Linked DNA regions of Parashewanella spongiae. The protein of the gene in region 2 interacts with the protein of the main gene of each other region in a pairwise test. Links are inferred from orthologs where the notes say so. Each region holds a gene or a part of one and is shown on either strand. Other genes may lie near its edges.

The links.
Region 1: the proteins of holB (region 2) and E2I05_RS03010 interact in binary tests that used the Escherichia coli proteins (3 or more experiments, as listed by UniProt). The link is inferred for Parashewanella spongiae from one-to-one orthologs.

Annotation. Positions count from the first base shown.
Region 1 is NZ_CP037952.1:832,526-848,509, forward strand. Bases 8,744-11,537 are described here. They hold E2I05_RS03010 (DNA polymerase III subunit chi), read left to right. Parts: upstream 8,744-9,805; coding sequence 9,806-10,270; downstream 10,271-11,537. Other genes in these bases: pepA (leucyl aminopeptidase), read left to right, coding at 8,744-9,735; E2I05_RS03015 (valine--tRNA ligase), read left to right, coding at 10,285-11,537. Also shown: E2I05_RS02975 (YifB family Mg chelatase-like AAA ATPase), read right to left, coding at 1-56; ltrA (group II intron reverse transcriptase/maturase), read left to right, coding at 1,271-2,554; E2I05_RS02985 (hypothetical protein), read right to left, coding at 2,946-3,932; E2I05_RS02990 (endonuclease/exonuclease/phosphatase family protein), read right to left, coding at 4,262-5,758; LPS export ABC transporter permease LptG, read right to left, coding at 5,761-6,819; LPS export ABC transporter permease LptF, read right to left, coding at 6,816-7,952; more of pepA, read left to right, coding at 8,227-8,743; more of E2I05_RS03015, read left to right, coding at 11,538-13,161; E2I05_RS03020 (hypothetical protein), read right to left, coding at 13,545-13,898; E2I05_RS03025 (ISKra4 family transposase), read left to right, coding at 14,231-15,700; E2I05_RS03030 (hypothetical protein), read right to left, coding at 15,683-15,984. UniProt on the Escherichia coli protein: Part of the beta sliding clamp loading complex, which hydrolyzes ATP to load the beta clamp onto primed DNA to form the DNA replication pre-initiation complex.
Region 2 is NZ_CP037952.1:2,814,139-2,830,327, forward strand. What follows is about bases 12,113-15,111. They hold holB (DNA polymerase III subunit delta'), read right to left. Parts: upstream 14,076-15,111; coding sequence 13,149-14,075; downstream 12,113-13,148. Other genes in these bases: E2I05_RS11055 (TatD family hydrolase), read right to left, coding at 12,113-12,749; E2I05_RS11060 (PilZ domain-containing protein), read right to left, coding at 12,791-13,114; tmk (dTMP kinase), read right to left, coding at 14,063-14,698; mltG (endolytic transglycosylase MltG), read right to left, coding at 14,695-15,111. Outside these bases: E2I05_RS11025 (ankyrin repeat domain-containing protein), read right to left, coding at 47-2,755; E2I05_RS11035 (hypothetical protein), read right to left, coding at 4,398-4,841; E2I05_RS11040 (S1/P1 nuclease), read right to left, coding at 5,738-6,532; E2I05_RS11045 (TonB-dependent receptor), read left to right, coding at 6,908-10,078; 16S rRNA (cytosine(1407)-C(5))-methyltransferase RsmF, read left to right, coding at 10,232-11,647; more of E2I05_RS11055, read right to left, coding at 11,967-12,112; more of mltG, read right to left, coding at 15,112-15,705; pabC (aminodeoxychorismate lyase), read right to left, coding at 15,702-16,189. UniProt on the Escherichia coli protein: Part of the beta sliding clamp loading complex, which hydrolyzes ATP to load the beta clamp onto primed DNA to form the DNA replication pre-initiation complex.

The DNA.
Region 1 (15,984 bases), 2.0 Mb from region 2 along the record:
ACGGGAGGAGCATCTACACCACAACTGGCTCTTGTAAGCACACTAGCAATCGCCATCAACATATCCTTATGTTTAAATACTTAATTAAAGTACTCCACTAGAATATTAAACTCTTTGTTTTTTAGCAATTTAAATTGATTTTATTTTATGGCATTTAGCAGTAATCGGAAGTTTCTTAATCTTTGTTACTTAGGGGCTGTTTATCTTTCGTGATTATTTTTGCAGCGATAAATTGGTCGTTTTAAACAAGACAGAGCTTGTGCGGTTTGGTATTCCAAATAAGCAAGCGATAACGCAGTAGAAATGACCAATTTACGCTGTCTAAGATGCTTTTGAGCGTTCACTGTTCTGTGTTGTAACCCGTTTACTTAGATGACTAAGCTTCATTGCTTACGCCTTGAACAGATAAATCTAAATAAATCGGTTGAACCTAAAAACATCAGTTGAACGCTGAGTATACGCGTAACTATTTGAGCAATATGATGACTTTATTATCATGTTTTTCACCCAATGAGTGAAATGCTCTACGCTCACAAGCTTGCTAAAATGGCTGCTATCTGCGTTGTAACTTTTGCAAGTAGAATAACTACTTGCTGCAAGCTACGCCTTAATATCAGCATTTTTCCTACGCTTGAGAACGCAGTCAACTGATGTTTCTAGGGAGCGCCACGAAGCGCTTTATTCTGTTGCGGGATTTGTCTCAACGTATACGCAGCCAAGCGATTACATGGCCATAAACCAGAGACAGCAACGTTATTATTTATAATAAGTCCATCAGGTTGAAACGTACCTGACGGGATAATTACCAGTTCATCCCGAAATCTGACGGGCATGCATAATGGGTAACCGCTATGACATGAAGCCCTGTGACAAAGGCCTTGAATAAAGGTTGAGATGCAATGTAGGCCGCAGCATCAAGCGAATTCAGTTAAGCGTCGTAAATCAAAAAATGAAGATGGGGAGTCTTTCCTAGTTGACGAACCCTGACACAAACAGAGAAGCAACTGGTAAATGCATCTGTTTGATCTTCCGGCGTAATATGAAGTGGCATGTATTGAAGGAAATAAAGTGAACGTGGGAGAGCCTGAGTGTTGGAAGGTAGTGACTTCCACTATCCGAATATAAGGTAAACCGAAATTTCAGATAGGGCGCTCAGGCAGTCGGATGAGCCCATAGTACCGTTAACCGTGAAGACAACATAACTTCACATCAGGGAAGGGGCTCAGTGTTACACCCGTTTTTAACGTAACTTTTGAGGTGAAATTGCCATATGGCTAACACTCCAGTAAATATCAGAATATTACAGCGAAAACTTTACTTACGCTCAAAGCTTAACTCGGAGCTACGATTTTACAGCTTGTACGATAAACTCAGTCGCCTAGATATACTCGAAGAAGCCTATCGACGATGCAAAGCCAATAAAGGCGGAGCAGGAATTGATGGCATCACATTCAGTTATCTAGAGCAGCAAAAGAAAGTCGTTGTGCTGTTAAAAGAAATTCAAACTCAATTACAACAGAAAAACTATCGACCTAGCCCAGTCAAACGAGTAGAAATACTCAAAGACAACGGCAAAACGCGGAAACTTGGGATCCCGATAATCAGTGACAGAATTGTGCAAATGGCGATGACAATAGTGATGCAACCCGTCTACGAACCTCATTTACATGAACACAGTTATGGTTATCGTCCATGTCGAAGCGCCCAGCAAGCGGTAAAAGTCATTGAAATGAGCCTAAAACAAGGCTACCAGCACGTACTCGATGCTGACTTGAGTGCCTATTTCGATACCATCCCGCACGCTAAGTTGATGGCAAAAGTAGAAAGGCGAATAAGCGACAGCAGCTTTCTGAGTTTACTGAAAAGCTTTATCAAAGCGCCCATCAGCGTAGAGACGGTCAACAGAAAATGGCGAATAGAAGCAAGCCGATGTGGCACTCCGCAAGGCGGAGTTATCTCTCCACTACTGGCTAACATCTATCTCAACGATTTCTGTTTGAAAATACACGAAAAAACACCGTGTAAAATCGTTACCTATGCAGATGATTTTGTTGTACTTCATAAGCAAACCTACACACAAGAGCAACTGGACTGGATAACACAGCAATTAAGTGATGAAGGTCTGAAGCTAAATCAAAGTAAAACCCACTGTGTGGATATGGGAAAGCTGATGAATGAGTTTGATTTCCTCGGTTTTAACTTTCAACGGATCACAGGCCTCATCATCAAAGGCACCAGTTACATCAAGATACAGGCGTCTAAGAAGAGCCAAACAAAGCTGAAAAATAAAATCAGAGACATAGTGAAACACCGAACCTCAAATACACTTGGCGTACTGATAAATAAGGTTAATCAAGTTCTGAGGGGATGGAAACACTATTTTGGTGGGATAGGTTATCCCAGAGGTGTATTTTTCAGAATAAATGTATTTGTAGTAAACCGGTTCTATCGCTGGCATCGTCGCTTAAGTCAACGTCGAAGCAAGTATCTATCACGAGGTGCTTACGAAAAATTACGCCAAGCTGGTCTTGAGTATTTACCCACGACAAGATGATAAGCAAAGTGAAGGGGCTGAGAGAAGTGTAACAACAGAGCCGTGTGAGGGAAAACCTCATGCACGGAATCGAAGAGGGGCTGCTGGATAAGCGATAGCGAAGCCAGTAGCCTACTCTACTTGAACGCACAATTTAACTTTAATTTATTGAAATTAGTTACAAAATTAAACAACCCTAATTCACCTATTAGGTGAGTGCTGAACATTCATATACATGCCAAAATCACCGCTAGCTGCGTTATAAATTTTGCAAGTAGAACCACTACTTGCTGCTATTCATGCCTTGCTATCAGTAATTTTTTCTGCGTATATGAACGCTCCCAACCGATTTATTTAGGATAAACGCTCAAATAGCACAAAATTTAATCTTGAAAGATAAACAGCCCTAGGCTTACTCAGACAAAATGGGCATGCTGTCATTCCTTTTCGGTACTTCAGTTAAAACGGAATCTAACGTTAAATTGTCAGAAGTGACGGCTCTGAAGTCGCTAGCCGTTAGCTCATTTTTGTGAAAGAGAAAATCACGAGTATCCATGTTTTCTGGTTCTGAAAATATGATGTGTCGAGCTCCAGTCCTAGAGACTGTTTTCCATACTTCTTTGCGACTCACTGCATTAAGTGTTTTTACTTGAATTGCATTAATGCTACTTAAGGGAAGGAAGGTAATTGGGCAATAGTATCTTGGTTTTTCTGGTAGTTTTTTTATCGAAAATCCAAATAGTTGATGAGGTCGGGTCATCGAAATGTGATCTGGAACATATGGTATTTGTGAGAGGTGTTCAACCACTAGTTTCATTCGCTCCCCTCGTTGGCTTTGGATAAAGACATTAATATTACTCCAGTTTTTATGGATTATTTTCGGAATGGTTGTTATTTGACAGAGACTATAATCATCATCTTTGGTAGCTGATAATTCATTCATTTGTGAGCTATTTTTTTTCCGTGTCGTGGTTGCTAAAGCTTCTGAAACTGTATTTGTTTGCTGTGCTTTAGTGTCTGTATCGCCATGCTGTTTATTTTTCTTTAAAGGAGGAATATATTCTTGTTTTGTGACTATAGTTATTCTTCCTTTTGATACTAATTCAGAATAAGATTCGTGTTTAACGCCCTCTCTTTCAAAAACGGCTTCAATGAGCGCAATTTCCTTTTTAACGGATTTAGGCACTTTGGTGTCAGCTGTAATTTCAGAATCCAGTTCACTTGAATGGAATTTTATAACCCATTCATTGAGGTTAAACCAACTTTTGTTATCGTTAGGAAAATAAGTATAAGTGTGGTCTCCAATTGCAATCGTATTTGTTTCGCCTTCGATAGGATTTAACCAAACCTGAAGCGAAATGTTTTCAGCTGTAGAAATGTTAGAAGCGATAGATGCCATATTAATTACCTATCTTATGAAACTAAAGGTCAAGAGAAAATGGGAGTAAAAAAACAAATTGAAAAGGTATTTTAAGGAATAGAAAGAGGTTGTCATTGAATGTAATTAAAGATTAATTTAATTTAATCACTTCGGGTTTAATTCTTCGCACCTTGGGATGAACTAACACAAAAGGTTTGTACCTTGTCATACCTGTGTAGCCTGGTATCCAGCGACTTTCACTAAACAAGAAAAAGCCTCTAGACTCCCGCCTTCGCTGGAGTGACGATACCTCGCCCCTCTGTCGGGGGAATTCATTTTTAATCTCGTAGGCTTTAATTCCTCGCCCGCTAATTGAATTGAATATCAACCCAGACTAATCGGTGATCTGAAGAAACAGATTTACCTTGTTCTCCAGCTTTATTTTCAAATAAATAGCGGTATTTTTCACCTTTTGCTTGCCAATATACTCCAGAATCGACAACTTTTAAGTCAGCCGATGGCAACACATAGTCTAAGCGTAATGGAAATAAATGCGTCCAATAATTTGGCGTGCCGGTAAAGGTTTTTTGAGTTAAATACTCTGTACCACCAGTAGATGCAGGGATCATATCGCCAGTTGCAACAGCTTGAGCAATACGGGGATGATTAAGCAATTGTTTAATAGAAAATTGGTACGAGTCGCCATCAGCGGGATCTGCATTCAAGTCACCGGCAATAATGAATGACTCATTAGTTCCTAAACCACCTTTGTTGCCTTGATCGTCAATGAGATAAGTACTTTGTCTGGGGTCGTTACTCACATAATCAGAAAAAAGACGAATTTCATCATGATTACGGCGACCATTTCTGTCTTCGTCACCATCAAATACTGGAGGGGTAGGATGCATGGCTAATAAGTGGATGGTTTTGTCTTCGTTTATTCTAATTGGCAAATCAATGTGGTTTTTCGATGATAAACGGAAATGTTCTAAAGTGCTTTCTTGGTAATAAGGCGTACCGTCAGCACGAGCAGGCAATGCCGCGTTTGGCATATCTTTCCAAAGGAATTGTTGAAAACTCCTTAAGTTATCGGTAACAAGTTCATATTTAGATAAGACAATAAAGCCGTATTGGCCATGATAAAAACCAAAACCGTAGGCGTCAGTGGGAAGTGTTATTTTTCCATCGCCATTTAAATCCTGCTCGGCAAGACCTGTGTTGGTTGGAGCAATATAAAAATATGGATAATCAATAGCCTCAGCGCCATTCTGCGACTGGTTTAAATAGTAAGTGATAAAGTTTTCAACTACCGTCGAATCATTACCTGAACCATCGTGATCAAACTCGTTGAGTAGTAATACATCAGGACGTGTACGTTGGATGACTTCGGCGACATGCTTAATTTGCAAGTTATCACCAGCCGCCATTTCTGCTGGCAGAGTGTCAGCTGAAGTGCGATCAAACGAGGCGTTATAGGTAGCAAATTTGACCTTATTTGCAGTCACATTAGTTGTCTCATCAAAAAGTTTATTTTGGATATGTCCAGAAGCCATAGCATACAAAATAAAACCGACCGAAGTGAGAGCAAATACCGCATTTAAAATATAAACAGCAGACCAAATTTTTCGATTAAATCCAGATCTAACCCAGCGCCCTTTATTCAGTAAGATTACTCCACTTAACAGAATACAAATTATTGCTGTCATCAACATTGGGAGAGAAATGCTAACAATGGGCAGCATTAATGCAGCGCCTGACGATTTTGACCTAGTTGCAATATCGTCAGCTAACATCGAAAAACAAAAATAGATGATTGCCAATGCAACTGTCCATAGTAATAAACCTATTCCCTGTAAATATTTCATTATTATCGCCTAATTAAGTAAATAGCAATCATGGCGAACAATAAACTCGGTGCTGCAGCACCGACAATCGGTGATAATTCATAGACCAAACTGAGAGGACCAAAAATTTGATTACAGATATGAAAGCTAAACCCAGCAATGACACCCATTAATACCCGCGCACCCATGGTAACAGTTCGAAGGGGTCCAAAAATAAATGACAGAGCCACCAACAGCATCACGGCAACGGTAAAGGGCTGCATGATTTTACGCCACAGAGCAAGTTGATACTGACTTGCATCTTGGCGGTTAATTTTCAAATAATCGAGATAATCAATTAGGCCTTGAATTGACAATGATTCTGGTTTTGCGGAAACCACGCTCAGTTTGTCTGGCGTTAAGGTTGATTGCCAATCATATTCTATCAGTTTGCTGTCAGTGATTTTGCTATCGGTTAAATGGGTTTGCGTCACTTGGTGCATTTTCCACGTCCCACTAATGAAGTCGGCGCTTTTGGCGAAGATCATGTGGCGCAGTTTATGCCGTTCATCGAAGCTGTATAGTGTAATGTTCGATAAGCGGTTTATGCTGTTTACTTGACCGATATTGACAAAAAACTCCCCGTCTTTCGCCCATACCCCTTGTCGTGACTTAATTAAACTACCACTCGATATACGGCTTGCTCTCAACTCGTAAGCTTTTTTCTCTGCAACTGGCGCTCCCCATTCACTGAGAGCCATAACGAGTAGCATTAGTGGAACGGCGGTTTTCATTACTGAGAAAGTGATTTGCAACCGTGATAAGCCAGAAGCTTGCATGATTACAAGCTCAGAGTTTGAGGCGAGCATACCTAAACCAATGAGTCCACCTAGCAACACCGCCATAGGAAAGAACAGCTCAATATCACGGGGCACAAGAAAAAGGACATAAATCCCTGCATCGAGAACGGTGTATGCACCACGTCCGACGACACGCAACTGATCGACCCATTTAATGATGCCTGAAAGTCCAGTTAAAATAAGTAAGCATAATGCCGAAGTGCTGATCAGGATCCGTGCAATATAGAGGTCAAGAATCTTCATTTTGCATCCTTTACTTGCTTAGGCTTGTTTTTATTTTTTTCTTTGACCAAACCGGTCATTCTGGCACCGATAGGACGTTCTTTACTCAGCAGCAAAACAGCTATGATGAACGCAGACAAATGAATCCACCACATGCCTAAATAGCTTGGGTATACTTCATCTTCCAGTGCTTTTTTGGCTGCGACCATCATTCCAAAATAACCTAGATATAACAAAATCGCTGGGAACATCTTAGCGAACTTGCCTTGACGAACATTCACTCGTGACATGGGGACGGCAATTAAGGTCATCATGATAATGGCCAAAGGAATAGCCACGCGCCAATGAAACTCAGCAGCGGCCTCTGGACCTGATGTGTTGAAAAGCTCAAAGGAAGACATAGCAGACAGTTTACGTCGACGTTCTTCGACTTCTCTGTCTTGAATCTGCATTTGGTAACCGCCAAATTCGATAACTTGGAAGTTTAATGAGTGAGGAGAGCCTTGATAGCGTACGCCTTGATCCAGTACTAACTGTTGCTCACCATCTTGACGTTCGACAACACGCCCAGACTCAGCAACCACAATGTTTGTTTGGCCGCTGGTATTATCTTTTTCAGGTAGCTGCGCAACAAATACATTACTTAAATTATTCTTTTTGTCTTTATCTTCAATAAACAGCACTGCGCGACCATTAGCACTGGTTTGAAATCGACCGGGAATGATGGCAGATAGTCCGGCTTCGGATTGTGCTTTTTCAAGTAATACGTTTTGCTGTTCTTCTGCCCAAGGAGCAATATAAAGTGATAATGCTGCGGTAATTGCAACATTAAATATTGTGACCGCCAAAGTGACACGGGTAACGTACCACTCACTGATGCCTACACTATGAAATACCACCATTTCATTTTCTGCATACATCCGACCATGAGCCAACATAATGCCAAGAAATAAGCTTAAAGGTAAAATCAACACGGCTAAAGTGGGCAGTTCGAGCGCAAGTAAAGTGGTTATGAGTGAAGCGGGAAAATCGCCGTCAGTGGCATCGGCCAAAATTCTCACAAAGTGCTGACTGATAAAAATGGTGAGTAAAACTGTTAAAACAGCGAGTTGAGCTTTAAAAACTTCTCGGATTAAATATCTAAATACAATCACAGGCCTGCCCGGAATCTAATCTTGTGTTTTTGCTGGAATAGGAATAAGTTTCATGTAAACTGTCAGCACTCAGTGATTTTAGCTTACTTTACAGCAAAAAAAACAGACTATATCACCTTTAGAACTGGAATATTAGTGCGCTAAAGTTGCAGTTCGTCATTATCATGTATCCGTGAATGTTGAAAATGCTTTGCAACCTCTCTAAAACCAAGCATCTTCATGATTCACGTGTAATTAAATTATAATTTTTGTATTTAAGAATCTAGGAGTGCTCATGGAGTTTAGCGTAAAGAGTGGTAGCCCAGAAAAACAACGTTCTGCATGTATTGTTGTCGGTGTTTATGAACCTCGTCGTCTATCTGGAATCGCTGAGCAACTTGACCAAATCAGCGATGGCTACATCAGCAACTTACTTCGCAAAGGCGATCTTGAAGGTAAGTCAGGCCAAATGTTGCTATTACACCACGTACCCAATGTATTGAGTGAACGTGTCCTATTAGTAGGTTGTGGTAAAGAGCGTGAATTAGATGAACGCCAGTACAAGCAAATCATCGCTAAAACTATTAATACCTTAAATGAAACTGGTTCGATGGAAGCCGTATGCTTTTTATCAGAACTGCACGTGAAAGGGCGCGATATTTATTGGAAAGTGCGTCAAGCGGTCGAAACCACGAATGACAGCTTATATTGCTTTGATACGTTAAAATCGGTTAAAGATGAAACACGTCGTCCATTGCGGAAAATCGTTTTTAATGTCCCAACTCGACGCGAATTACCAGCAGGTGAGCGTGCGATTGAACATGGTAACTCAGTGTCAGAAGGCATGAAGCTTTGCCGTGACGTGGCTAATATGCCACCGAACATTTGTAATCCAGCTTACTTGGCCTCTCAAGCTCGTCAAATGGGCGAAACCTATAATAGCCTAACGGTGTCAACTGTTGGCGAAGAGCAAATGGCTGAATTGGGTATGCACTCATACCTTGCGGTTGGTCGTGGTAGTGCCAATGAGTCTATTATGACTGTAATGGAATACAAAGGCGCTGCAGATAACACCGAAAAGCCGATAGTTTTAGTGGGTAAAGGACTGACTTTCGATGCGGGTGGTATTTCGTTGAAACCTGGTGAAGGTATGGACGAAATGAAGTATGACATGGGCGGCGCCGCAGGTGTTATTGGTACCATGAAATCACTATGCGAAATGAACCTTCCAATTAATGTAATCGGTATTTTAGCTGGTTGTGAAAACATGCCATCAGGTAATGCTTATCGCCCTGGCGATATTTTAACAACAATGTCAGGACAGACAGTTGAAGTATTGAATACAGATGCAGAAGGCCGCTTAGTACTTTGTGATGTATTAACCTATGTTGAGCGTTTCGATCCTGAATTGGTTGTTGATACTGCAACTTTAACAGGCGCTTGTGTGATTGCATTGGGTAAGCATGCTTCAGGCCTGTTTTCATCACACAACCCATTAGCACATGAATTGTTGAATGCTGGTGAGCAAAGTGGCGATAGAGCGTGGCGTATGCCGTTGTGGGATGAATATCAAGATATGTTGGATAGCCCGTTTGCCGATTTCACCAACTTAGGTGGTCGTCCAGCAGGTTCAATAACAGCTGCATGTTTCTTGTCACGCTTTACCAAAAAGTACAACTGGGCGCATTTAGATGTGGCTGGTAGTGCATGGAATAGTGGTCAAAATAAAGGATCTACCGGACGTCCTGTACCGATTTTAACTCAGTTTTTGATTAACCGTTCAGGTGTTGAGCTCGGAGAGTAAAGGCTAGCAGGTTAGCAATGAAATGAGGCGAAGCATTAGCTTCGCCTTTATTTTTAAGGAGCAAGAATAGATGAGCCAAGCTACATTTTATCTAATGGAACCCGATGAGAATCTAGATGCAATTGAAGCTCTGCAAGGGTTCGCTTGTCAATTAGCTCATTTTTATTATGAAAAGCAATTACGGATTTATGTGCATTGTGGCAATCGTACAGATGCACACCAAATTGATGAATTGCTTTGGCGCTTCGAAGCCAGTGCTTTTGTGCCACACAACTTAAAAGGGAGTGGTCCTCAAGGAGGATCACCAGTAGAAATTGGTTACGATCCACAAGGACCGCAACAGATTCGACACCTATTGATAAATCTTGCAGACCAAGCCCCTGCTTTTGCGGTAAACTTCAGCCAAATTATCGATTTTGTTGCTGCAGATGACGTTAAAAAAACGCTGGCTCGTGAACGTTATCGCCAATATCGCGGAATGAGTATTGAGTTACAAACTCAAGATCTCGCCAAAGATGCATTTAAATTTGTTTGAGAAAGAATATTTCCATGGAAAAAACATACGATCCTCAGTCTATAGAACAAACGCTTTACCAAAATTGGGAAGCACAAGGTTATTTTAAGCCCCACGGCGATACTAGCAAGGGCAACTATTCCATTATGATCCCGCCACCAAACGTGACGGGCAGCCTGCACATGGGGCACGCGTTTCAAGATACTATTATGGATACCTTGACGCGTTACCAACGCATGAAAGGTAAAAATACCTTATGGCAAGTGGGTACCGATCATGCTGGTATCGCTACCCAAATGTTGGTGGAACGTAAGCTTGATGCTGAAGAAGGCCAAACGCGTCATGATATTGGTCGTGATGCGTTTATCGACAAGATCTGGGACTGGAAAAATGAATCAGGCGGCACTATCACTAAACAACTTCGCCGCTTAGGGGCTTCAGTTGATTGGGATCGTGAACGTTTTACTATGGACGCGGGCTTATCAAAAGCCGTGCAAGAAGTTTTTGTAAAATTGTACGAAGATGACTTAATTTACCGTGGTAAACGCTTGGTGAATTGGGATCCTAAATTGCACACCGCGATCTCAGATCTTGAAGTTGAAAACAAAGAAAAACAAGGCTCAATGTGGCACCTTCGTTATCCATTAGCCGATGACGCATTAACCGCAAACGGTAAAGATTATCTAGAAATTGCCACTACTCGACCAGAAACTATGCTCGGTGACAGTGCGGTTGCTGTCCACCCAGATGATGAACGTTACCAAAGCTTGATTGGTAAGTTTATTATCCTACCAATTGTTAATCGCCGCATTCCTATTGTTGCCGATGATTATGTGGATCAAGAATTTGGCACTGGCTGTGTAAAAATTACGCCAGCACACGACTTTAACGATTACGAAGTCGGAAAGCGTCATAACCTGCCAATGTTTAATATTCTTACTATTGATGCGGCAATCCGTAGCGTGTCAGAAGTGGTTAATACCGATGGCACGAGTAATAGTACGATAGATGGTTCTTTACCTGAACGTTATGCCGGTCTAGATCGTTTTGCGGCCCGTAAAGCTGTCGTTGCCGAATTTGAAACTTTAGGTCTGTTAGTAAAAATTGAGCCACACGGGTTAAAAGTCCCTTATGGTGATCGTTCAGGTGTAGTTATTGAACCTTTGTTAACCGATCAGTGGTATGTCGCTGTTGAGCCAATGGCGAAAACGGCGATAGAAGCTGTTGAAAACGGTGAGATTAAGTTTGTTCCGCAGCAATACGAGAACATGTATTTTTCATGGATGCGTGATATCCAAGATTGGTGTATCTCACGTCAGTTGTGGTGGGGACATCGTATTCCTGCTTGGTATGACGACTCAGGTAAAGTTTATGTTGGTCGAGATGAAGCTGAAGTCCGCGCCAAACATAAGCTAGATGATTCAGTAGTGTTAAATCAAGATAACGACGTACTTGATACATGGTTTAGCTCGGCTTTATGGACCTTTTCAACATTAGGTTGGCCAGATAATCTGGAAGACTTAAAAACCTTCCACCCAACTGATGTGCTTGTAACCGGTTTTGATATCATTTTTTTCTGGGTTGCCAGAATGATCATGATGACCATGCATTTTATTAAAGATGAAGACGGCAAACCACAAGTACCATTTAAGACTGTATACGTCACAGGACTTATCCGCGACGAAGCGGGCAACAAAATGTCGAAGTCAAAAGGTAATGTACTTGATCCACTCGATATGATTGATGGTATCGATCTTGAGTCCTTAGTCAGTAAGCGTACTGGCAACATGATGCAACCTAAATTGACTGCGAAAATAGAAAAAAGCACTCGCAAAGAATTTGCCGAAGGAATCGAAGCTCACGGCACAGACGCGCTTCGCTTTACCTTAGCAGCAATGGCTTCAACAGGACGTGATATTAACTGGGATATGAAACGTCTTGATGGCTATCGCAGCTTTTGTAATAAGCTTTGGAATGCGTCTCGCTACGTACTGATGAACACAGAAAGCGAAGATTGCGGCTTTGGTTCAAATCAAGATATGGAGCTATCTCTAGCCGACCGTTGGATCACTGGATTATTTAATAACACAATAAAAGTATTTGACGATCATATGGCGGCTTATCGTTTCGACTTAGCCGCAAATACTTTGTATGAATTTACTTGGAATCAGTTCTGTGACTGGTACTTAGAGTTGACTAAACCTGTGTTACAAAGTGGTACAGAAGCCCAAATGCGTGGTACTCGTCATACCTTGATTACCGTATTGGAAGCTATGCAACGCTTAATGCACCCAATCATGCCGTACATCACTGAAACTATTTGGCAACGTGTTAAACCAATGCTAAACCCAGAGTCGAATGTGGAAAGTGAAACCATCATGCTCGCAGCATTCCCTGAGTTTGATGCTAAGCAAGTCGACCAACAAGCCATGGATGATTTAGAGTGGATTAAACAAGTGATTGTAGCGGTACGAAATATTCGTGCTGAATTAAACATTGCACCATCTAAACCACTTAAAGCGTTGCTTAAGAATGTGAATGCTCAAGATAAAGCACGTGTTGAAGCTAATCAAACGTTTTTCAATACGTTGGCGAACCTTGAGTCAATGACCATACTTGCTGATGATGAAACTCCGCCTATGTCGACAACGGCTTTAATCGGCGACCTTGAACTCTTGATTCCAATGGCGGGTTTAGTTGACGTTGCGGCTGAAACAGCACGTATTGATAAGCTACTTGAGAAACTCGAAAAAGAAGTTTCACGCATTAATGGCAAACTTTCTAATCAAGGCTTTGTGGCTAAAGCGCCAGCAGCCGTTATCGATAAAGAAAAAGCTAAGTTAGCCGACCTTGAACGTGATATGGAAAAACTCACAGAGCAAAAAACTGAGCTGGCTAAGTTAGACGGATAAGGAAAGTTGCGGAAGAAAGTATACCGATGAGTTCTCGTCACTCCAGCGCAGGCTGGAAACGATAACGCAGCACCTTTTATTTAGAAAGAGCGACCAATTTACGCTCTCTCTTTTTTCGATGCCTTTGAGCATTCACTGTTCTGTGTTGTGACCAGCTCACTTAGATGGCTAAGCATCACTGCTCACGCCTTGAACAGATAAATGCTCAAATAGCACAAAATTTAATTCTGAAAGATCAACAGACCCTAGTGCCTTTGCTTTTTTCTATAAAAGTCGCTGGTATGACAAAGCTTGGTACTTTTTAAATCGCTAGATCCTTAAGGTAAGTAGTGGCTCTGAAGGAAGTTTGCTTCAGAGCCATATGTTTTAATAAAAAAGCAAAATCAATATGTTGGGTTAGTAACGATAATTGAACCTTGGTCTTTCGAAAGTTCTACATCTTTAAAGAATTCCTTAAGGAATGGAAAGAGATTATCTCTAAGCACCACGCCATTGTTTTTTCCTGTTATTACTTGTTGAAAATCCGTTTTGTTTTTTATGTGATGTTTAATCAACACCATAGCAACGTATAGTGAAATGCCGCTGCTTGCTTCATCTTCAAGTTTTTGATAAATATATTTAGCATGAAGGTTGAGTGCTTTATTTATTATACCAAGATTGGTCAGAAACAACTTATATTTGAGACCTTCTTCTACGATTGACTGGATCCAGTCAATGTCTTTACTCAGGTAGGCCATTTCAGAACAAAATTGAATGCCTATGACGGTTAGATCTTTAGCTAATGTAGGGCAAGCTATGATAGCTTCCCAAGCAGCTTTTCCTTCACGAAAGTTTGATGTAGCAAGGCATAAATGAAGGAATTTCCCATGAAGAAGAATGTTGGGAGTAAATGCTTTTTGTGACTGAGCTTCTTGCCATATTAATTTGGGTGTAGATCTTTTTGATCGACGAAAACCATGAAAAGATCATTAATTATCAATTGGATGGGTTTAATAAATGGTGCGAAAGGAGCAATTTTATAGTACTTATCAGTTTCCACACACAACAAGTATATAAAAAGGCTCCTTTCATGAAACTAGCATACTCAAACTCACTCGAATTTTCATTCTTTTCTGAAGCCAAATTGCAATTTGAACGTATTATTTCGCACCTCGAAGACGAGCAAGTTAAGCAAGAGAGCCATGGAGAAGTTGAAGCCTATATCGATACCGAAGGAACTGAGTTGTTGCGGTGTTTATTACAGGGTTTCTTAGATATCAAAACTGCTGAAGAGCCCCGTCAGCAAGTTTGTTCCAACCGTGACATTGCATTGAATCATTTGAAAAATAACTGCAAACGAAACTTAGAAAGTTTATTTGGTACCGTAACGATGCATCGAAAAGGTTACAGTCAACGTCGGTGTGATAGCGTGTTTCCAATGGATGGTGAGCTGAATCTTTCGAAAGATAAATACTCTGATGGTGTACGCCTAAGACTCGCTACAGAAGCAGTCAAAGGCTCATATGATGATGCAGTAAGCTCAATAGATACCACCACAGGTGCGCACGTGCCCAAGCGACAAGCAAGGCAAATTGTGCAGGATATTGCACAAGATTTTGATGGTTTTTATCTCCAGCAGAGATACCTTAAGCCAGAAAATACATCTGATTTACTGGTATTGACTATGGATGGAAAAGGCATCGTTATGCAACCTAATAGCTTGAGAGAGGGCACGCAAAAAGCAGCGAAACAACAGAAGCTCAAAGGACGCCTAAGTGCTGGAGAAAAAAAAGACCGCAAACGAATGGCAGAAGTTGCAGCGGTATACACCACCAAGCCTTTGCATCGTACCCCAGAATCAATCATGTCTAGAAACGATAATTCAAATGTTCGTCCATTACGTGTGCCACCAAGAAATAAACGTGTGTGGGCAAGCGTAGAAAGAAGCGCTGCGACTGTGATTGAAGAAGCATTTTTAGAAGCTCTGGAACGAGACCCAACTCAAAGCCGTCAGTGGGTTGTACTCGTTGATGGTCATCCTCATCAGCTAAAACAAATTTATCGGGTGATGAAGAAACTCAACATCAATGCAACGGTGGTCATGGATTTCATCCATGTGCTTGAATATCTCTGGAAAGCGGCGTGGTGCTTATTTGAAAAAGATGATCCAGAAGTCGAAGATTGGATAGAAAAGCGAGCGACTGAAATCTTACGAGGTAATGCGTCACAAGTAGCAAAAGGCCTTGGGATCAGTGCAACAAAACGGAAATTAAAACAACGAGAAGGCATTAATAAGTGCATCGGTTATCTATTGAGAAATAAATCAAGATTAGAATACGGTAAAGCGTTAGAGCAAGGTTTCCCAATTGCTAGCGGTGTCATTGAGGGAGCTTGTCGTCATCTGATTAATGATAGGTTGGATATCACTGGAGCGAGATGGAGTCTTGAAGGTGCAGAAGCTATATTAAAACTTAGGTCGTTAAGATCGAGTGGTGATATTGAAAAGTATTGGGAGTATCACAAAAAGCAATCCAAACAGAGGTTATACAGATGTGGATAACTTCGTCGTTTTAAAAGACCCACACCCTATTAATTTACCACGACTCATGTTTTTAGATAGAACACAAGCGGTCAGATAATTGCTGTAAGTGAACCAATTTGGCTGCCAATTTTTAACAGTAATGGTTTTGTGTAAAAAATCAGCAAATGGCAGGTGTTCAGCACAATTGCATGACATTATCAGTGAGTTAAGCGTTCTTAAATTGAATTCGACTTTATTACCTTCAATCCAATTCCACACATCAAAAGCCGAGTGATAATCGTGAAAAGTACTACAAGCGTTTA
Region 2 (16,189 bases):
ATATCTAACTGCTAACCAATATACCCCACCTTCACTCGCTTACAGTTTATTTTTTCGCAAAAAAAACACCTATTTTATCTGTTGTGGACACTAACTTAATACCTTTCCATTCCAGTATGAGGTTAACTATAACCTCATGCTTATATTTTCGTGCCAGTTTTAGCGGTGACATTCCAAATTCATTACTAAACAATCGAATTGAATCTATCGGATGTGTGGATAAATAATCCAGTAGTACCTTCACTACCTTCTCATTACCAAGACAGCAGGCCACATGCAATGGCGTATCTTTATATATTGAATGCACTCTGGTCAGCCCGATATCGGCTTTAGGGTACTGCCCCTTATAATCCAGAAGTACCTTCACTACGCCATCATTACCGGCGATACAAGCCCCATGCATTGGTGTATTCTTAGTATATGAATTCTTCATGACCAGCCCGATATCGCCATTAGGGTGCTGCCCCTTATAATCCAGCAGTACCTTTACCACACCATCATGACCAACGACACATGCCTCATGCAGTGGCGTATTTTTACATGTTGAATGCTCCCTGTTCAGCCCAATATCAGCCTTAGGTTCTTGCCCCTTATAATCAAGCAGTACCTTCACCACCTTCTCTTTACCAAGGCGGCAGGCCACATGCAGTGGCGTATTTTTATATGTTGAATTTTGCCTGTTCAGCCCGATATCAGCTTTAGGGTACTGCCTCTTATAATCTAGCAGCACCTTCACTACAGCATAATGGCCAGCGATACAAGCCACATGCAATGGCGTAGTCTTAGATATTGGATGTTCCTTGGCTAGCCCGATATCAGCTTTAGGGTGCTGCCTCTTATAATCCAGCATTACCTTCACCACACCATCATGACCAGCGTTACAAGCATAATGCAGTGGCGTACTTTGATATGTTGAATGCTCCCTAGTCAGCCCTATATCAACTTTAGGGTTCTGCCCTTTATAATTCAGCAGTACCTTCACCACCTTATCTTTAGCAATCCGGCAAGCCATAAGCAGTGGCGTATACCCGATTTCGTTAGTACTATTAACTTCAATACTCGGAGTCTTCAATAATGCTTCCACCACATCCTCTCGCCCAAAGTACGCTGCGATATGCAACAGTTGATTATCACTTTTAAGGATTGGTAAAGCGTAATGTATTACTTCATTGAAATTAACCTGATGTCTCAATAAATGAATTAATTTTGGCCAGTCTCTTGAATTTACCCAAGCTCGCCAATCAAGTGAACTTAAATGCACCTCATCTGCTCCTGAATTACGAAGCGCTTGTATTGTAGAAAAACTGACGCCGCCTGAAATGCACTGCTGCAATAAGTCTTGTTTACGATTTAACGGTAAGGTTTGCCAACCCTCTCTGTTATTCAGGTATTTTTCTACTACATCACCGTATTTTGCATTAAATTCAGTTAATCGCTCAACAATTTGCTTACTCCAAACAGTGACGAACTCCGACTTAACTTTTAACTGTTCAAGGTGCCTACATAACGTATCACGGTAGAGCGCCTGCCATGTATGTGACAATAAACACATCATCAACGGTCGTTTATCAAACACGGGAAGACAGTAAACAACAAGTGCTGCCAGCGCACAAAAATCACCACAATAAAGTTTTTCACACCAGTGGCTGATATTGCCAGTGTAATCCGTTAGCTCAGGCTTTTCCGGTATAAATGCACTCTCTAAAAAAAGTGTTAGCTGCTGGTCTGTGTGAATGCGCTTTAAAATCTCATTACTGATGCTATCTCTTGTCTGGCTGCCATCATAAAAATGGTTAGGAGCCAGTTTTAATAACACAGTCCAAGCATTTTCCTTTAACCGATCAACTATGCCATTCATTTCCATTAGTAGATCATCATCCTCAGACTGAAGGTATTGCTCTTTCAGAAATAATACCTGCTGCGATAATTCCAAATAATCGTCAATACTGCTCAGTAAACGGCGGTGATAATTTTCTGGGGTAGTGAGAAGTAAATCATAAATATCTGACGCAAACAGGTCGTGCAGCGGTAACTTAAAATGAGTGTCTTTATGAGAGACGATCCCTGTAAGCAACCAAGGCACCGTCGCCGCTAAATGTACTCGGTAGTCAAATCTAACCTTTGAAGTTAACTTCAGTAATGCGTCACTCATTTGTTCCCGACACAATAAGTTAAAAATCGTTGTCGATGGCCTATCACACAAACCCAAACGAATACGAAGCCCGTCTATGCACCGCCATTCAGTTTCGCTTTCAACCGCCATAGGAAAGGCTCCCAGATGAAGCAGCTGCTGTGATTCAGGCCAGAGTTTCATTTCGTCCAGTCTGTTTGAAAATTCAACAAGAAAAAGTAAGGCGTCATCCGGTAATTGTTGAGCGAAATTGATTTGACCAATAATATGCGTCTTTAATTTTTCGAGTCGCGCAAAATAATCCTCCCTGCCTTTGGTGTCCCGAGCTAGAATGGCCTCTCCTTGTTGCTCAGCCCGCATTATCACTCTTGTTAATTTTTCATCAAAATTTGCTCCTGGTAACTTCGCTACATCATCAGTTAACTCTAGTTCAGCGTGGTTTTTCGTTACTTCTTCATCACGAATAAATTTGAGGAATGCATCATATTGCCCAAGCAGGCTGACCCTAAACAACTGACCGTCAATATCAACGGTGTTTGATTCAAGGTTTGCTTTCTGAGGCTGAAAGTTTAACTGTGCAGCGATTGAAGTGTTTGAGCTGACAGCGCCTAGGGGATTGCACATTCACATTCCAATTCTTTGTCTTCGATGAATTGATAAATTGTAAAGGATCTAGAGACTTAGGAAGTACCAATCTTTGTCATGCCAGCGAAGGCTGGTATCAAGTGACTTTTATAGAAAAAAGCAAAGGCACTAGACTACCGACATACAAAACTGTCGTTACTTCGTTTCCTGCCTGCGCTTGAGTGACGAGAACTCATCGGTATACTTTCTTCCGCAACTTTTGTAAGCGGTCAATATGAAGCGTCTTTCAAAATTTAGTTTAATGGTAATAACTATCCCTTATATCTAACTGCTAACCAATATTACACCTTCAGATACTAGGAAACCTTACGACACCATTGCTGTAATACAGGTAAATTCATTGACGAAAAATTTATCATATCACAAAAAATTCAGATTAATAATGTTTGACAAGTTTTCAACCAATGGCCTAATAAGTATCCATAACAATATAGATTTTTTAGGAAAATAGAGAAGCAGTTGATATTCAACGGTAAGTGGTGGCTGAGATTTTAAGGAAATAAATCAATATATACTTAAAGTTTATATAGATCTTCTCAGAGAAATTTTAATTGGTTTCAAATGGCGTTCTCATTATTTATTGTGGTGGTAATTCCAAAGTACGTTTAGTTTCTTACTGTTTTGATATACAGTGCATTCAATAGCAACGCCTTTTTCGCTCCAACCATACGGTAAGTTCGACTTCTGGGAAAAGCCTGATTCATCAAAATAATAAAGATCTATTACCCCTTCCTTTTCCATTTCTACACAACTCACTAATTCATCGTAGGCTCTTTCAAAATAGACTTCATTTCGCTGTTTTTTAAGTGAATGTCTCATGCGTTTATGGCTGTAGTTAAAATTTTTTATCGTCCGTTTTACTGTGCCTAGACTGCACTCTTTACCTGTTGAATTCTGTATTAAAGGCTGCGCTCTTTTAAGTTGATGAGGCTCTTCATCAACAAATGATTTTAAGAGTGAAGCTTCCTCTTGAGAGTAAATACTAGGTCGACCTGAACGTTTGTCATCAAATAAACTTGAGACACCTTGCTCGTACCAAGCGGTAATCCAGTTTGATACTGTAATTTCGCAAACTTCGAAAATGTCAGCTATCTGTTTAATTGAAAACTTCTTATTACTTAACAGAAATGCGTGTGCTCTGGTTCGACTACAATCTTGAAGAAGTGCGAACGGGCTATGTGCTTAGTACAAAGTAATTGAATAAAATTAAGCAGGAGCCGTATACGAGACCCGTACGTACGGTTCTGCGAGAGGGATGGGGCACTAACGCCTCACCCTACTCGATGTTTCTAATACCAATTACAGTAATTAAATGCTCAACTCAGAGCTGTGTATGCGCACAAATTGCAAACGAAATTGGTGAAAACACAGTTATTCTACGTTGAGAAAATTTGTTGAAGTAATTTTTGCGCATACAAGCTCCCTGAGGGTAAGGCTAAAGGCTTCCATTACTGCGTTGCATGTTCTTGAATTATCCCGACAAATGCACTAAGTGCGTTGAACGCCAGTTTTGTATGGCGGCCGTAGGGAATATAGTACTTCGAACATACGCCTTGTACTGGAAACCTTTAGATCTTGCTGAGTGAGAGATTAATTACTGTAATTGGTATAATTAATTATTTTATGTAATTTTTCGTAGATAAACTTGGTGATCTGTTTCGAAGTAATCGCTGAAACCAAGCATTCTCATAACAGGAACTAATGGATTTTCATGGCGCATTCTTACCTTAAGTAAATCACCTTTATTTATATGATTATCAATCAGATTTACTAAGACTTGTTGTAATAGTGAATTATGCTCAGTATCGTACCATAGCTGTATGTCTTCTATTTCTGTATTGTCTTGTTCTTTTTTAAAGGTAACTCTTCCTACATCAACCCCATCTAACGAGATTATTTCTGAAGTTTCTTGACCAAACCTTGCTTGTTTTAATCTAATAAAATGATTTTTATCGTGCTCATAAGGCCATAATGCATTTAAATATGATTTCAATTCATTTTGAATTAACAGGTTAACGAAAGGCCAATCTTTTTCTTCAGCTTGTCTGAGCTCGATATTAGGCATGTGTTACTCCGATCAATTATTAAGGGCTCTAGCGATTTAGCAAGTACCAATCTTTGTCATGGCAGCGAAGGCTGATATCCAGTGACTTTTATAGAAAAAAGTAAAGACACTAGACTATCGACATACAAAACTGTCGTTACTTCGTTTCCAGCCTGCGCTGTAGTGACGAGAAATCATTGGTATAGTTTCTTCCGCAACTTTCCTAAGTAAGTTCTAATTTAAAAATCGACATGCCTGTCATAGAAATATTGATTCCATTATCAATAAGCGTAGCCTTAAATTTGGTGATCGCTATCAAGCTAAATACACCAAAAAAAGTAAAACGAATTATTTTCAAAAATAAAATAAGTTAGTTGCCGTAACTACTTGTAACTTAAAGGATAAATCGTTTTATGAATTAAGATTAAAACCATATGAAAGATGATTTAGGCTGTTAAATCGATTGAAAGCAGTCTTAGATTTTTTGAGAATGGCTTAATATTTAGTACCAATTACAGAGATAAATCTCTCACTCACCAAGAGCTAAGGGATCTAGCGATTTAGAAAGTACCAACCTTTATCATACCAGCGAAGGCACTAGTTTCCAGCCTGCGCTGGAGTGACGAGACTCATAGGTATACGTTCTTCCGCAACTTTCCTAAAGGGTTTCAGTGCTAGGCACAAGCTCGAAGAACCATTGCAATAATTCAAGTACTTGTAACGCAGTAATGGAACCCTTTAGCCTTGCTTTTGGGGAGCTTGTATGTTGTCAAAACTGTCTTGACGTAGCAATGTAATAACTACAGCTTTTTAGGTCGGTAACAATGTCTTTATCAATTTCGATTGCACTTTGAGCACATACATAGCTCAGAATTGAGCAGTTAATTACTGTAATTGGTATAACTTTGTATTTGCTATCAAGAAGCAAAAATATTATTTAAAATATTCGCAAGACGAATTCCTGCCTGTTGCATGCGCTGTTCAACTTCCGATCTATGCTTGAAAATATAACCATAACCTAAGTCAGGTTTCCCTGATCCATCAACTCGATAGTCATAAACTTTATTCCTAAGAACCATCGATTCTTTCGCCCAATCGGTATAGTCACCTAATATCCAAGATTGTCTGTTCTTGTGACTTATAGGTAAGAAGTCGACATATTCAGTGTAACTTAACTGCTGATGCTCAATGATAAGTGTGTCCCAAACATTATGGAAGTTATAACGATTAGTTTCGCCAAACCACTTTACCGGAATACTAGTTCCGCCTTTATCAGCCGCTCGACTTACATGCAAAGGCTGGTGTAAATCACCCATAAAGTGAATTAAGAAAGCCAACGCTTGCCACCTTTTTTCATTACTGAGTGACGAATCGCTTAGTTGATTCTCAAATCTTTCAAGAGCTTCGAGGATGTCTCCAGCAGAACTTCTTGGCAACTTTTCCCAATCAGCATCATCTTCTACATTGATATAATGCCAAGCAGAAGCATGTCTCCAATTCTTATCAGACTTGATCTCATCTGGCCAAGTTGAAAGCCGAGCTAATGGTATTCCGCTAGTTATTTTCATCAACTGTGCGTGAGCATTAACAGTAAGATATTGCTCAGCTATTTCAGCTACGATTCTATGACCATTTCGGCCAAATGCAGAGACTTCAAAACAAGTCAAAAAAACAACAAGTGAAGTAAATAAAACAACTGCTAACTTTCTCATATATAGTCCTAAGTATTATTATTTTAAAATATCACCTCATTTTAATGTTACGTTTTGTTTACATCGAGGTGAATTAATTTAGCTAAAAACTTTCGTTTTTAAAAGAAGGTTTCTCATACCCCCTATTCCTACAGGCTTTGTTTAAAAAACTAAAAAATCGAAAAATAAACAAGCGTTTTAAAAACAACTGATCATGAATTTTCTGTTTCATTATTGTAATGAAATTGTAGGAAAAATCTGTTTTAATTCGCACCTGATTCCATTTACAACAAATTGGAATTTTTTTGCTTAATTTTGCCAGTTTAAAAATAAGATAAAAAAGCAAAAAACAGATTAGATTTTAACCATATAATACCTCTACTAAAGGAAAATGTGATGACCAATCATCGTCTCTCACGGATCTCGAGTGCGTTAATTCTCGCATTAGGGTTAAGTACCTCTGCTCTTGCTGCCGACACTTCATCTGCAGTTAAAGGGGAAATAGTTGGACCTCTTGGAAATCCAGCTGCCGGTACTACTGTAACTCTCGTGCATGTACCATCTGGTACAAGTAAAACAGTTACAGTTAACAACTCCGGATTGTTCTCAGCTAAAGGTTTACGTGTTGGTGGTCCCTACACCATCAAGATTGATTCAAATAAATTCAAAGATCGCTTAGTTAAAGATGTTTTTTTGAATTTAGGTGAGCCACTAGACCTTAGCTTTAAACTAGATAAAGATGATACTGAAACTATTGTTGTTAAGGGGTCGCGTTTAACAGCAACAGAATATGGCTCAACAAGCCCTGCTACTCACTTCAACCTTTCAGACCTAGAAAATGCTGCATCAGCAGATCGTGATATCAAAGACTTAGTTCGTATTGATCCACGTATCAATATTGAAGAGGCGGACGGTGAAGAAGCCATTCTTTGTGCAGGCAGTAACCCGAGATATAGTAGTTTAACCGTCGATGGTGTTCGTATGAATGACAGCTTCGGTTTGAACCGTAATGGTTATCCTACAGTTAGAATGCCATTTTCATTTAGCTCTTTAGACCAAATTGAAGTAGAAATAGCTCCGTTTGGTGTTGAAGCTGGTGGCTTTACTGGTTGTAACATTAATGCAGTTACTAAATCAGGCACTAATGAAGTACACGGAAGTGTATTTTATGATTATTCAAGCGACTCTCTTCGAGGAGACAAAATAAAAGGTGAAGACGTAGATGTTGGTGATTACACTGAGGAACGTTTTGGCTTTGACGTTGGTTTACCGCTTATCGAAGACAAGCTTTTCTTCTTTGGTGCTTATGAAAAATTAGAAGGTGCACAAATTTTCCAATACGACGCACTAGGAAATCAAATCTCTCAAGCTGAACTTGATCGTGTTATTCGTATCGCAAAAGATGTGTATGGTTATGATGCCGGTGGTACACCAGCTTCTATGCCTGTTGAAGATGAAAAAGTACTGGTTAAACTTGACTGGAATATTAATGATAATCACCGTGCTTCATTAGTTTATAACTATAATGATGGTTTTCGCATAGATCAATCAGATGAACGAAATAATACAATAACTCTTTCTAACCACTTTTATGAAGTGGGTGCTAAATTAAATTCAATTGTTGGTTCGTTATACTCAGATTGGAGTGATGACTTTTCAACAGAATTGCGTGTTGGACAAATTAAGTTAGACAACCGTCAACAATCTATTGATGCTGCGAGTGGGTTTGGTGAAATTCAAATTGAACGAATTAATGGAGCCAGCATTTATATCGGCCCTGATGATTCGCGTCAATCCAATGATCTTGACTGGAAAAGCCAAACATTAAAGCTGAGCGGTTCTTATTATTTGGATAGCCATACCATCACAGCTGGTTATGAATATGAGAATTTAAATGTATTTAATTTATTCATGCAGCACACTATTGGTGAATATCGTTTTAATGGCCTAGATGATTTCGAAGCTGGTCTTGCAGATGATATTTATTACAATAACTCTGCAGGAACGAATAACCCTAATGATGCAGCTGCGAATTTTGAATATGCTACTCATGCAGCTTATATTCAAGATGAATATACATTCGAAGATGTAGATCTTTCGATAGTATTTGGTTTACGTTACGATTGGTATACCAGTGATGATAAGCCACGCTATAACGAAGTTTTCCACAACCGTTACGGCTTTAGGAATGATGAAACTCTTGACGGTAAAAACTTATTACAACCTAGATTTGGTTTTAATTGGCGTGTTGAAGATAACCTAGAGATACGTGGTGGATTTGGACTATATTCTGGCGGTAATCCAAATGTATGGATTTCAAATTCTTACTCTAACGATGGTATAACAAACATCGATACCTATCGCCGTGACTCCCAATTACTTAATGATGATGGCACACCTATTGATGGTTTGTTCAGTGGCGAAGGTCGGCCTATCTTTGATCCACTACAAGACCAAGTTGATGAAGTTACAAATAACAACCCTGCTTTAGGTAATGAGCCATCAGTTAATGCAATCGATCGGGATTTTGAAATTCCATCAGAATGGAAATATAACTTAGGTTTTACTTACACCACTGAAAACGATTATGTGATTCAAGGTGACTTCCTTTACTCTCAAAAGCAAGATAGTGCAATTATTACTGCTGCTCATTGGGATAACGCGAGTCGTACAGAAGCTTCTGATGGTCGTGCAGTCTACGACTATATTGTTGTCGGTCAAGATGAAGATGGCGATGATGTAAAACGTAATTTCCGTAAGAGTGACTTTGTATTAACCAATGCAAGGGAAAATGGTAAATCAACTACCGTTTCATTCGCGATTAAGAAAGAATACGATTTTGGTCTAGATGCCTCTTTTGGGTATGCATTTAACCGTTCAGAAGATGTTTCACCTATGACCAGTGCTGTTTCGTTTTCAAACTTTACAGGTTTTGCTACAACTGATGCACAAAATCCTGGTTTAGCCACTTCGAATTATGAAACACCACATAGATTCACTTTCAACTTGCATTATGGAACTGAATTTTTTGATGGTTACAAAACTGGATTCACTTTGTTTGGTTCCCATACTCAAGGTCGCCCTATTTCTTATGCATTTGATGGATTGAGTGTTGGTGCAACAGAGTTTAGAAGCCGTAGACAATTACTTTATATTCCAACAATAGATGATGCGAACGTTACTTATGGCGACGATTTTGATCAAACCGCCTTTAATCAATTTGTTGAAGATAAAGGCTTTACACGTGGTGAAATAGTTGATCGTAATTCACATAACTCTTCATGGCACACTCGCCTTGATTTTCGTGTAGATCAACAATTGCCGGGTTTTTACAAAGATCATAAAGCAAGTGCATATTTAGTCATCAAAAATTTAGCTAATATGTTGAATGATGATTGGGGTGTGAAAAAAGTTGGTAACTTTACTGCTCAAAATGTTGTTGACGCGTCTTTAAATAGTGACGGTACATACGTTTATAATGAGTTTTTACCTGATAATGCTGAAGAAACTACTTTCTTAGCACAATCATTATGGGAAGTACGTCTAGGTGTTAAATACACATTCTAAATAGTTTCATTATTTAGGCCAAAGCCAGTAACAATAGTTACTGGCTTTTTATTAGAGTGCTATAAAAGCGTCAAATCATAAATTCCTATCTCAGTACATGCAATATTACGCCATGCTATAATTTCGTTTTTTATTCTGCGAAGTTATCATCAAATGGCTCAAATTAGTTCTGATTTTATTGACAACATTAAAACCCAATTTCCTGAACATCTTTCTTTTGATAAATTTATAGAATATTGTCATAAACCATTGCGTCGTTCTATTCGAGTAAATACCCTCCGCATTACTGTTGATTCATTTCTTAAAATGATGGAATCCAAAGGGTGGACTTTCGAGTCAATCCCTTGGTGTGAGTCAGGGTTTTGGATTACAACTCCAAACATTGATGGTATTGGGAATGTGTTAGAACATTTACAAGGCCTCTTTTATATTCAAGAGGCAAGTTCAATGTTGCCTCCAATTGCATTATTTGATGAATTGAATTCAGCAGATAATGTACTTGATATGGCTGCAGCACCTGGTTCAAAAACCACCCAAATAGCAGCAATGATGAATAATAGTGGAAGTTTGATTGCTAATGAATATTCGTCAAGTAGAGTTAAAATGCTACACGCTAATATCGTGCGGATGGGAGTCAAAAACTGCACATTAACCCATTTTGATGCCACTGTATTTGGTCAATACTTATTCGAAGAGTTTGATGCAATATTACTTGATGCGCCATGTGGTGGCGAAGGCACAGTAAGAAAAGATCCTTCCGCGTTAAAAGATTGGAGCCTTGATAAAGTGCTCTCTATTTCTGAAAAACAAAAAGAACTGATTCAATCAGCTTTTGCAGCGCTTAAAGTTGGCGGGACATTAATTTATTCGACTTGTACACTGAGCCAACAAGAAAATCAACAGGTTTGCCTTTATCTAAAAGAGTTATACCCTGAAGCTGTTGAATTTGTATCACTTCACCAATTATTTGATGGAAGCAGAAAGTCATGTACGCCTGAAGGCTTCTTGCATGTATGGCCACAACTATTCGATAGTGAAGGTTTTTTTGTAGCTAAAATCAAAAAATTACAATCCATCGAAAAAATAAAACCTGAACCAAAATTGAATACTAAGTTTCCATATACTCCGATTCGGATTAAAGAAAAAAAAGATTTAATGCTTTGGCTTGAAAATTCATACGGTATTACACTGCCGGCAGATGCTCCAATCATGTGTAGAGAAAACCAGTATTGGTTGTTCCCAATCCACTTTAAGCATCTTATGTTAAGAATGCGATACCAAAGAATTGGTCTTAAACTTGCTGAACAAAAAGGAAAGCGTTTAAAAGTAAGTCACGAAGCTATTGTTTCGCTCTGTTCAACGAGTGAGCATCGAATTGAATTAACAGAACTACAAGCTGTCGAATATTTGAAAGGTCGAGACATTCAACTAGATATTGCAGAAAAGTCATTAGGTGAAAAAATAGTTTGTCACAAATCTAGTCCATTAGGCTTAGTAAAGCATTTAGGAAATAGACTAAAGAACAATTTACCTAGAGATTTAGTCAGGGATAATACTGCTATTGGTTAATGAAAATTTTAACCAACAAATATGTTTATTTAATTATACCAATTAAAGTAACGACTTGCACTGAAACCCTTTAGCTCTTGGCTGAGTGAGAGATTAATTACTGTAATTGGTATTACACTAAAAAAATCGAAAAGTTTTTTGGCAAAAACTAAATTAGTGTCCTAGACTAATTAATATTGAATTTCATTATTAGTGAGTTTCAAGCTCATTAATGAAAACCGAGTAGCGCACGGCTCGAAAGAGCCATTTCCCAATGCCCAAGCAACCTAGTTGTTTGGGCTTTTTTTTTATCAAAAAATTACCTTCTTCAAAATGGGAACTATCTCAATTTATTGGCACAACTAAAGAGCTTAAAGAAATTTTCACTGGTATATTTGGCAAGTTCATCATAATTTTCGCCACGTAATTCAGCTACAAACTCAGCAACATCACGAACAAATGCTGGTTGGTTTTCTTTACCTCTATGGGGAACTGGTGCTAAATAAGGAGAGTCTGTTTCAACTAACAACCTATCTTTAGGGACTTTACGAATAACGCTTCTTAATTCACCTGCATTCTTGAAAGTTACAATCCCTGAAACTGAAATGTAAAAACCTAAATCTAAGGCCGCTTTCGCCATTTCCCAGTTTTCGGTAAAGCAATGCAATACACCACCTACTTTATCGGCTTGCCCTGCTTTTAGCATTGCGATTGTATCTTCACGAGCATCTCGGGTATGAACAATCAGTGGTTTGTTTATATCTACGGCTAACTTGATTTGTTTTTCGAAGCAGTCTTGTTGTTGAGCTTTGGTTTCATTCGAGTAAAAATAATCTAAACCTGTCTCTCCAATTGCAACAACTCTTTCATCTGCCGCTGTTAACTTCAAACTATCTACATCAAGCCCTGACTCTACATCCAAAGGGTGAACACCTGAAGACAAGAACACTTGAGGAAAAGCCGCTACTTTTTCTTTCATATCGCAAAATTCTTGTTGTCGTACATTTACGCATAAAAAGTACTCTACCCCACGTTTTGAGGCTGTTTCGATAATAGTTTTTAAATTTGAGTGATCTGGGGCAGATTTTAGGCGATCTAAGTGACAGTGCGAATCAATTAACACAAATGAAGTCCGATTTAAAAATAATGGGAAAGGATAACGAGCTACATGGTAGAGGTCAAATCTCCAGAGCCTAAATTACTCGCCAGTAATTTTTCAATTTGCAGTCGTTGTTCATCTGAATCGGTTTCAAGTTTAATTCCAACACCAACTGGACGGCCACCTGATGCACCGATTGGGTTTATCCAGACAACAGTGCCTGATAATTGGTTTTCGGAACCATTTGGGAGCTGATAAGAGATTTCTAAAAAATCCCCAAGATGGTGAGAATGATGTGTAGGGATAAAAATAGCGGCTGGTTTGATAAACGGCATGTAAGAACGATATAGCTCATTCAACGACTTAAATTCCATTTTAATGTCGACCATTCATCCCACCATATATTGCAAGCAATATTTTCAATTATCTATTAACTAGGTGCCGATATTTCAATATAAATTGTTGGCACAATGCTGGAGCATTAATATTACTCATTAAACTCAATCTTTGGCGCATGTGCATGACTTCAGCTGCTAATTTAACGACTTCAGCTTGTAATAAAGCATCATTAAACTTGTTTTGTAAAATAAATTGCCTAAAAACGAGATACAAAACATCTAACACATCAACAATAGTTTGTTCATCGACTGTTAAAAAACTAGCACACAGATGACCAGCCGACAAACTTTGACTCCAATTATTTCTATAATTCAATAACTTGTTATAGTGTCCGGACGAGATACTTTCGATTAAACCTAATGGCCCACCGACTATAGGAATGCACCAATTCGTACCTTTATATTCTGGAGATTGTGAAATTAACCAATCATTAATTTGAGACTTCGAGGGTTTTTTAACTAATATATTTTGGCAGCGGCTTGTAATTGTCGGCATTAACAATCCAAAACTTTCAGTTTGCAATAATAATAGTGTTTGCTTTCCAGGCTCTTCCAGCGTTTTCAACAATGCATTAGCTGCAGATTTATTAAGCTTTTCACAGCTGTAAATTATTGCAATTCGCCAACCACCTTGTTGTGCCGTTTCTGTTAGATCACCGCATAATTCACGAATTTGATCAACTTTAATTTGATTACCATCTGGAACAATTTGATGGAAATCAGGGTGATTACCTGACTCGACTAGGGTACAGCTTTTACAAAGACCGCAAGGAGTAAACTGAGTAGGCCTTTCACAGAAAGTGAGTTGAGCTAAACTACCAAGCAACTGTTTAGCGCCATAACCTTTTTCTAAGCTCAAAAGCTGTGCATGAGAAACTGATTTTTTTTCTAATTGACGCGAAAATATATGTTTGGCCTCATCAAGCCAAGGCAGCTCATTTAGCTTAACCATGGCATAGCCTTTAAAGCACTGATAATGTCTTTGTGAACTTCTGTCATTGCCTGACTTGCATCGATGACATGTATACTTTCATCTTCTGTTGCAATTGATAAGTAACGAGATCTTGCTCTTTCAAAAAAGTCTAATTTTTGTTGCTCAATTCGGTCAAGCGCTCCACGAGAAGCGGCACGTTGCAAACCTAGGGAAGGTTCTATATCTAAATAAAGTGTCAAATCAGGCTTGAAGTCCTTTAATGTTGCTTCACTAATGACATCTACTAAATCACCAAGTCCTCTGCCCCCACCTTGATACGCTAATGAAGATAGATTATGACGGTCGCCTAGCACCCACTTGCCATTATTTAATGCTGGTTTGATGACGTTTGCGATTAACTGCGCGCGGGCTGCGTAAATAAGCAAGCATTCTGCTTCGTCACATAAGGGATCTGTTTTATCGGCGATTTTAACTAAATCACGCATTTTTTCCGCAAGAGGTGTACCGCCTGGCTCTCTGGTGCAAACAAGTTTAGTGCCTGTATGCTTTTCAATGTAGTCACGTACTAAAGTAATAGCACTTGATTTTCCTGCACCCTCTAGGCCTTCAATAACTATAAATTTGCCTTCATACTCATTCATTTTTTATTTCTCTGATACTTATTCACTGCGCGATTATGCTCTTTCAGCGTTGTAGAAAATACATGACTTCCATCATTTTTAGATACGAAATAAAGGAAACTGACATCAGATGGATGTGCGGCGGCCTTAATCGATGCAATACTTGGTGCGGCTATTGGAGTTGGTGGAAGACCATTAATTCTGTAGGTATTAAATGCTGTTCGCTCTCTAAGATCTTTTTTTCTGATATTTCCATTAAACCTATCTCCCATTCCGTATATTACGGTGGGATCGGTTTGTAATCGCATCTTTTTTCGTAAGCGATTGTTAAATACAGCTGAAATTATCTCACGCTCTTCTGACTTTCCAGTCTCTTTTTCAATGATAGAGGCTAATATTAACAATTCATAAGCCGATTTAAGAGGGATATTTTTTGCTCTATTTCTCCACGACTTATTTAATTCTACATTCATTTTAAGATAACTTTGAGTCAAAATTTCATTCACACTTGTCGAAGAAGTGTAATGATAGGTATCAGGATAAAATTTACCTTCAGGAAGACCTGTGTCATCTCCTTGTTCAAGCAACACATTTAAAAATGCATCTTCACTGACTTTTAATCGAGGTTGTTTATTTAAAGTGTTCAGCCACTGTTTAACGGTGTGACCCTCGATAAGTGAGACACTGTAATTTTTAACGGAACCTTTGTGCAGTTTAGATAAAAGAGATTTTGGTGTATCAGTCACGTCTAATTGATAAACCCCTTTTTTGATGCTCATTAACTGAGGGTTTAACTTAACAAAGGCTTTGATTTTCCATATATCTTTTATTACTTTTTGCCTTTGTAGTTTAAGCAGTGTTCCATTTAAAGATGCGCCAGATTCAACCCAAAGTTCTCTTGGCTGAGTAATATTTATAGGTGCTTCTACATAATCAAAAATATTTTTATACAAGAATGCACATGCAATTATCGCAAAGAGAATAAGTATGGTTAAGACTTTAATCAGTGAAATAATCCATCTTCTCACAATGTCACTCCTAGAGAATTTCTGAGGGAATTAACGCCATCCCACATATCAAACAGTTGTTGATTAATTTTTTTAATTGCAACAACGCCAAATAAACTATTTGTTATAAACACATATTTAGCGCACATTAAGCTATTTATTGAGATTTCTGTTACTGATACAGGATGATTCATTTCAGGCAATGCCATCAAAACTTGCTCACGCATCACTCCTGATACTCCACAATTGGACATGACAGGTGTGCACCAAACACCATCAATGAAAGCAAAAATATTAGCCATAGATGATTCTGCGACATTATTATTAGGATCAAGCACTAACCAATCATCAAAACCATCGGGAAGTAACACTGATTTTATTAGAACTTGCTCTAATCTATTAAGGTGCTTTATTCCTGCAAGTAACGGCTGATTAGCAAGCTTCACCTCAGAAATCGACAAAGATACTCCTTGTGATTGCCAACCTTTATAATGGTCGGGTAAAT